One region of the Nonomuraea sp. NPDC004702 genome, then DNA from elsewhere that is predicted to be linked to it. Evidence: riboswitches for the same ligand, from Rfam matches in the RefSeq annotation. Region 1 holds a riboswitch; each other region holds the start of a gene.
What was found. Region 1 has a riboswitch for thiamine pyrophosphate ahead of thiC (phosphomethylpyrimidine synthase ThiC). Riboswitches for the same ligand answer to the same signal wherever they lie in the genome.

Region 1 (2,254 bases):
CCTGGGCCTGCGGGTGTCCCTTGGCCAGGTCCGCCGCGTGCGCCGCGATCTTGTAGGTGATCACGCCGGTCTTGACGTCGTCGCGGTTGGGCAGGCCGAGGTGCTCCTTGGGCGTGACGTAGCAGAGCATGGCGGTGCCGTACCAGGCGATCATGGCGGCGCCGATGCCCGAGGTGATGTGGTCGTAGCCGGGGGCGATGTCGGTGACGAGCGGGCCGAGGGTGTAGAAGGGCACGTCGTCGCAGAGCTCGCGCTGCAGGTCGACGTTCTCCTTGATCTTGTGCATGGGCACGTGGCCGGGACCCTCGATCATCACCTGCACGTCGTGCGCGTGCGCGATCCTGGTCAGCTCGCCCAGGGTGCGCAGCTCGGCGAACTGGGCCTCGTCGTTGGCGTCCGCGATCGAGCCGGGGCGCAGCCCGTCGCCCAGCGAGAACGTCACGTCGTAGCGGGCCAGCAGGGCGCACATCTCGTCGAAGTGCTCGTACAGGAAGCTCTCGCGGTGGTGGGCCAGGCACCAGGCGGCCATGATCGAGCCCCCGCGCGAGACGATCCCGGTCTTGCGGCGGGCGGTCAGCGGGACGTGCGCCAGCCGCACGCCCGCGTGCACCGTCACGTAGTCGACGCCCTGCTCGCACTGCTCGATCAGGGTGTCGCGGTAGACCTCCCACGACAGCGCCTCGGGACGCCCGCCCACCTTCTCCAGCGCCTGGTAGATGGGCACGGTGCCGACCGGGACGGGCGAGCTGCGGATGATCTGCTCGCGGGTCTCGTGGATGTTCGGCCCGGTGGACAGGTCCATGACGGTGTCGGCGCCCCACCGGGTGGCCCAGGTCATCTTCTCGACCTCCTCCTCGATCGAGGAGGTGACGGCGGAGTTGCCGATGTTGGCGTTGATCTTGACCAGGAAGTTCCGGCCGATCGCCATCGGCTCGGACTCCGGATGGTTGACGTTGGCGGGGATGACCGCCCGCCCGGCCGCGACCTCCTGCCGGACGAACTCGGGCGTCATCCCCTCCCGGACGGCCACGAACTCCATCTCCTTGGTCACCACGCCGCGCCGCGCCGCGCCGAGCTGGGTGACCGGCGACCCCCACGCCGAGCGGTCGGTACGCGACGGCCCCGAGGTGTCGTAGAGCCGCACCGACGTGCCGTTCGACAGCCTGACCTCGCGCATCGGCACCTGAAGGTCACCGATGTAGATCTTGGAAAAGCGCGCGTCGCTCATCGCGCAAACTCCCTTCGCCGGCATTATCCGGAGCAGGTTCTGGCGGTCGGCGGCTGACAGCCGTCCTCTCAGCCCGGTCCGCACCGGGCTCCCGCGTTGGTCATCGCGATCATAACCCCGCGCGTGGCAGGATCAAGGGGATGTCTGATCCCATTGCGCACACGACCGCCACCTACGACCGCATCGCGCGCCAGTTCGACGAGCAGGTCGCCGATCCGTCACCCTCGATCGTGGCCGTCCGCGACCGGTTCGCCTCAGCCCTGCCCGCCGGGGCCACGGTCGCCGACCTGGGATGCGGCCCGGGGCGCGAGTCGGCCTGGTTCGCCGGACGCGGCCTGACCACCGTGGGCGTGGACCTGTCGATCGAGATGGCCAGGCTCGCCACAGGGCGCGGCGTGCCCACCGTCCTGGGCGATCTGCGACACCCGCCGCTGTCGCCGGCGTCCCTGGACGGCCTCTGGTCGGCCGCGGCCCTCGTGCACGTGCCGTCCGAGCAGACCGAGGCGACGTTGCGCGCCTGGCACGCGGCGCTGCGCCCCGGCGGGGTGCTCGCGCTGATCACCGCCCTGGGCGACAGCGAGGGCTGGGAGCCGGTGCCGTACCGGACGGAGTACGAGCGCTGGTTCGTCCACCGCGACGCGGGCGACCTGCTCGCGGTGCTGGACGCGGCCGGGTTCGCGGTCGCCTGGCACGAGACGAACGTCACCCACCGCACGTGGTTCAGCGTGCTGGCGACAGCGCGCAGCTCTCCCCAGCCCTAGTCTCCAGGTCGAGCGCGAACCCGGGGCCGCGCAGCCGGGCGGTCCCGCCACGCGCCGACGACAGCCTGACCTCGACCGGCACGCCGTCCGCCCAGGTCACCCCGACGGTGAAGCCGCCGCGGGCGCGCAGCCCGTCGAACGAGCCCGCGCGCCAGGCGGCCGGCAGCGCGGGCAGCAGCTCGATGACGCCGGCGTGGCTCTGGAGCAGCATCTCGGCCACCCCGGCGGTCGCGCCGAGGTTCCCGTCGATCTGGAACGGCGGATG
Region 2 (2,254 bases), on a different contig from region 1:
CGGCTGCGGCGAGCGCAACCGCATGATCTGCCCCTTGACCGGCCGGACGGGCACGTCGGCCAGCTCCCCGCTCCACGCCCCGGCGGCCAGCACCACCCGCTCGGCCGCGATCTCCAGCACCGCCGGCTCAGGCTGACCGGGCACGGCCTCAAGCCGCACCCCCCTCACAGCACCTGCCACAGCACCTGTCACGGCTCCCGCCACAGGTCCTGCCGCACCGCCTGCCCCAGCACCGATCCCAGCGCCGGTCACAGAGCTGATCCCAGCACCGGTCAGAGCGCCGGTGCCAGAGCTGGTCCCAGCGCCGGTCGCGGCGCCTGGAGCGGCGTCGCCGTCGCGCAGCAGGCCGGTCACCCGCGCCCGCACGACGGGCACGCCCAGCCGGTCGAGCGCGGCCAGCAGCGCCGCCGTGACCCGGCGCGGATCGACCCAGGCGTCACCGGGGGCCAGCAGCCCGCCGCGCACCGAAGGGGCCAGCATGGGCTCCAGACGCCGGCACTCGCGCCCGGTCAGCCGCTCGACCCGCAGCCCCAGCTTGTCCATGAACGCCGCCAGGTCGTCGAGCGCCGCGAGGTCGTCGGCCCCGAAGGCGACGTCGAGCGTGCCGTCGGCGCGCAGGTCGAGCGCACGGCCAGCGGCCCCCTCCGGCCCGATCACCCCGAACGCGCCCCCGAACGCCTCCCCGGCCCTCGCCCCGGCCCCGCCACCGGAACCGCCGCTCGGGCCCGCGCCGAGACCTGGCCCGAGGCCCGCGTCGAAGCCTGCATCGAAACCCGCATCGAGGCCCACGCCGAGGTCCGCGTCGGCGGCCAGTTCGGCGGCGAAGGACGGCCATCGGCTCAGCGAGGCGGCCCCCAGCCGCAGCAAAGGCTCCTCGGTGTAGGCGACCTCGCTGACGGGCGCCAGCATCCCGGCCGCCGCGTAGGACGCCCCGCGCCCCGGAGCCGGATCGACCACCGTGACGGGCAGCCCCTCGCGGGCCAGCCGCCAGGCGATCGACAACCCGACGACCCCGCCGCCCACGATCACATTCATCCGCGCTCCCTTCGCCGGCATGATCCGGATCAGGTGTCTTGCGGTCGAAGGCCCGCTCAAGCCTTCCTCTCAGCCCGGTGACGGCCGGACTCCCGCGCGTCTTGCGCCTCCAGCCTACGGCCTCGGCGCGACGTGCCGGCACCGCCCCCGTTATGGTCATGAACGTGAACCATGTCGTAGTGGTGGGAGCGGGCCTGGCCGGGCTGCGCAGCGCGGAGGCGCTGCGCGGGCGCGGCTTCACCGGACGGATCACGCTGATCGGCCAGGAGCGCCATCGGCCCTACGACCGTCCGCCGTTGTCCAAGGCCGTGCTGTCCGGCGCGGCCGACTCCAGCTTCCTGGAGGCCGACCTCGACGCGCTGGAGGTCGACTTCTGGCCAGGCGTCACCGCCAAGGCCCTGCGCGAGGGCGTCGTGGAGACGACCGAGGGCGAGCTCGGCTACGACGGCCTCGTGATCGCCACCGGCACCGAGCCGATCACCGTGCCCGGCGACGGCCCCCAGCACGTCCTGCGCACCCTCGACGACGCCCACGAGCTGCGCGCCGGGCTCGTGGCCGGAGCCCATGTGGCGATCATCGGCGCCGGCTGGATCGGCGCCGAGGTCGCCACCGCCGCCCGCAAGGCCGGTTGCTCGGTGACCGTGATCGAGGCCGGCCCCGCCCCGCTGGCCAACGCCGTGGGCCCGGAGATCGGCGCCCGCACGCGACACTGGTACGACGGCATCGACCTGCGCCTGAACACCATGGTCGACGAGGTGGACGAGGGCGGCGTGCGGCTGGTGGGGGGCGAGTTCGTCCAGGCGCACGTGGTCGTCACGGGCATCGGCGTGCGCCCGGCCGTCGAGTGGCTGGCCGGCTCCGACATCGACCTGCACAACGGCGTCGTCACCGACGAGCACCTGCGCACGTCCATGCCGAACGTGGTCGCCGCCGGCGACTGCGCGGCCTGGTGGTCGCGCCGCTACGGCGTCCGGCTGCGCGTCGAGCACTGGGACACCGCGCTCGGCTCGCCCGAGGTCGCCGCCGCGACCCTGCTGGGGGAGGAGGCCGTCTACGACCCGGCCCCCTACTTCTGGTCCGAGCAGTTCGGCCACATGGTCCAGTACATCGGCCACCACCCCTCCGGCGACCGCCTGCTCTACCGGGGCGAGCCCGAGGGCAAGTGGTCGGCCGTGTGGCTGACGTCCGGCGACACCCTCGCCGCCGTGCTCGCCGTCGA
Region 3 (2,254 bases), on a different contig from region 1:
GCGAAGGACTGGTCGGTCTCGCGCAGCACCAGGATGCCGAAGAACAGCGCGCCCAGCGGCGCCGCGACGAACGGCTGGAACACGACCATGCCGTCGGCCTGGACCGCCTGGGCGCCCGCGATGGCCACCGCGTACACGCCGAGTGCCAGGCAGGCCACCTGGGCGACGGTGTAGCCGCCGACGACGCCGGTGAAGGCGGCCCGGCTGGAACGCGAGTGCCTGGCGAAGTCGGCGGCCATCGGCACCCACGACACCGACAGGGCGATGACGTAGTCGACGGCCGGGGCGAAGGCCGTCCACGACCCGCCCGTGTACGTCGGCGCCTCGCCCAGGAACGACACGGTGAACCAGATCAGCGACACGATCACGCCGGCGGTCACGTACCGGCGCAGCAGCCGGATCGACCCGAGCGGCCAGACGGCGAGCGCGGTGGTCAGCACCCCCGCCACCACCACCCACACCTGGTACGGGACGCTCCCGAAGATCGCGTTCGCGGCCTTGGCGATCACCCAGAGCTCGAAAGCCCCCCAGCCGAGCATCTGCACGATGTTCAGCACGGACGGGACGTACGACATCTTCGCCCCGAACAGCCCGCGCAGCAGCACCATCGCCGGCCGCCCGGTCTGCGTGCCGGGGATGGCCGACAGGCCGACCATGGCCGTGCCGATGAGGCTGCCGACCACGGCGGCCGTGAGCGCGGCCACGAGGCTGAGCGGCGCGTTGCCCAGGGGATCGATCAGGACGAGCGCGCCGGAGAAGCCGAGGAGGCTGACACCGAGGTTGGCCCAGAGCGCGCCCTGGTCGAGGACGCCGAGGGTCTTGGGGGGCGCGCCGTCAAGGGTCAGCGGAACTTCGTCGACGACATGCGTCATCGCACACTCCCTACGCCGGCATTACCCGGACAGGTTCAGGCGGTCGGCAGCGGCTGTGTTGCTGCCCTCTCAGCCCGGCACCCCGAGCTCCCGCGACTATGCAGTTGGCGCCCTCATCATGCCTCAATGGCGGCGGAATCGCCACAGTGGGGCATTCAGGCCACGAAAGGATCCTGCCCGGTCTCGCTGACCATCGGACGGCGCGCGAACTCCCACGACTGCATGCCGCCGCCCACGTTGACGGCGTCGCGCCCGAGCTGGTTGAGCCACGCCGTGACCTGCATCGACCGGCCGCCGACCCGGCACACCACGTAGACGGTGCGGTCGGCGGGCACCTCCTCGACCCGGCCCTGGATCTGCGACATGGGGATGTGCACGGCCTCGGGGGCGTGGCCGGCCAGCCACTCGTCCTGCTCGCGGACGTCGAGCAGGTAGGCGTCGTCGGGAACGGCGGTGACGTCGATCTCTGGAACGGTCATGTCTCCATCATCCCGCGCCCGGGACCCTACTTGAGCAGGCGCGACATCCGCCGGTCGGCCAGCGGCTTCCCGCCCGTCTGGCAGGTCGGGCAGTACTGGAGCGCGGAGTCGGCGAAGGACACCTCGCGGATCGTGTCGCCGCACACGTCGCACGGCTGGCCGGCCCGGTTGTGCACGCGCAGTCCGGACTTCTTCTCCGCCTTGAGGTCCTTGGCGGCCAGCCCGTGCGCCCGTTCGACGGCGTCGCGCAACGTCGTCACGATGGCCTCGTGCAGGTCGGCGATCTGCGCGTCGGTCAGCGTCGCGGCGATCTTGAACGGCGACATCCTCGCCGCGTGCAGCACCTCGTCGGAGTAGGCGTTGCCGATGCCCGCGATCACCTTCTGGTCGCGCAGCAGCCCCTTGATCTGGGTGCGGTTGCCGCCCACGATGCGCTTGAGCGCCTCGACGGTGAAGGCGTCGTCGAGCGGGTCGGGGCCCAGGGCGGCGACGCCGGGCACGTCCTCCGGCTTGTCGGTGACGTAGACGGCCAGCCGTTTCTGCGTGCCGGCCTCGGTCAGCTCGAAGCCGGGGGCCAGGCCGTCGTCGTCCGGCGCCAGCCGTACGCGTACGGCCAGCGGCCCCTTGCCCGGCCGCACCGGCCGGGCGCCGGTCAGGTCGTCGCGCCAGCGCAGCCAGCCGGCGCGGGCCAGGTGGATGATCAGGTGCAGGCCGTCGCAGTCGAGGTCGAGGAACTTGCCGTGCCTCGACACGTTCGTGACGGTGAGCCCGCCGAGCGCGGTGACCGGCGGGTCGAACGTCTTGAGCGCCTGGAAGCCGACGACGTCGACGCCGGCGATCGAACGGCCGACCGCCCGCTCGCGCAGGAAGTTGGTGAGCGACTCCACCTCGGGAAGTTCCGGC

Region 2: linked by a shared signal. The riboswitch ahead of ACWEJ6_RS17375 (FAD-dependent oxidoreductase) and the one ahead of thiC (phosphomethylpyrimidine synthase ThiC) in region 1 are both predicted to bind thiamine pyrophosphate.
Region 3: linked by a shared signal. The riboswitch ahead of ACWEJ6_RS25080 (purine-cytosine permease family protein) and the one ahead of thiC (phosphomethylpyrimidine synthase ThiC) in region 1 are both predicted to bind thiamine pyrophosphate.

Annotation. Positions count from the first base shown of each region.
Region 1 is NZ_JBSGCE010000002.1:410,634-412,887, reverse strand. It holds gene thiC (phosphomethylpyrimidine synthase ThiC) at 1-1,228, opposite strand, end outside; TPP riboswitch at 1,221-1,333, opposite strand; gene ACWEJ6_RS04435 (class I SAM-dependent methyltransferase) at 1,369-1,989, shown strand; gene ACWEJ6_RS04430 (glycosyl hydrolase family 95 catalytic domain-containing protein) at 1,949-2,254, opposite strand, start outside.
Region 2 is NZ_JBSGCE010000012.1:53,408-55,661, reverse strand. It holds gene ACWEJ6_RS17375 (FAD-dependent oxidoreductase) at 1-1,035, opposite strand, end outside; TPP riboswitch at 1,025-1,141, opposite strand; gene ACWEJ6_RS17370 (NAD(P)/FAD-dependent oxidoreductase) at 1,194-2,254, shown strand, end outside.
Region 3 is NZ_JBSGCE010000020.1:111,758-114,011, reverse strand. It holds gene ACWEJ6_RS25080 (purine-cytosine permease family protein) at 1-872, opposite strand, end outside; TPP riboswitch at 863-976, opposite strand; gene ACWEJ6_RS25075 (rhodanese-like domain-containing protein) at 1,028-1,351, opposite strand; gene ACWEJ6_RS25070 (Fpg/Nei family DNA glycosylase) at 1,378-2,254, opposite strand, start outside.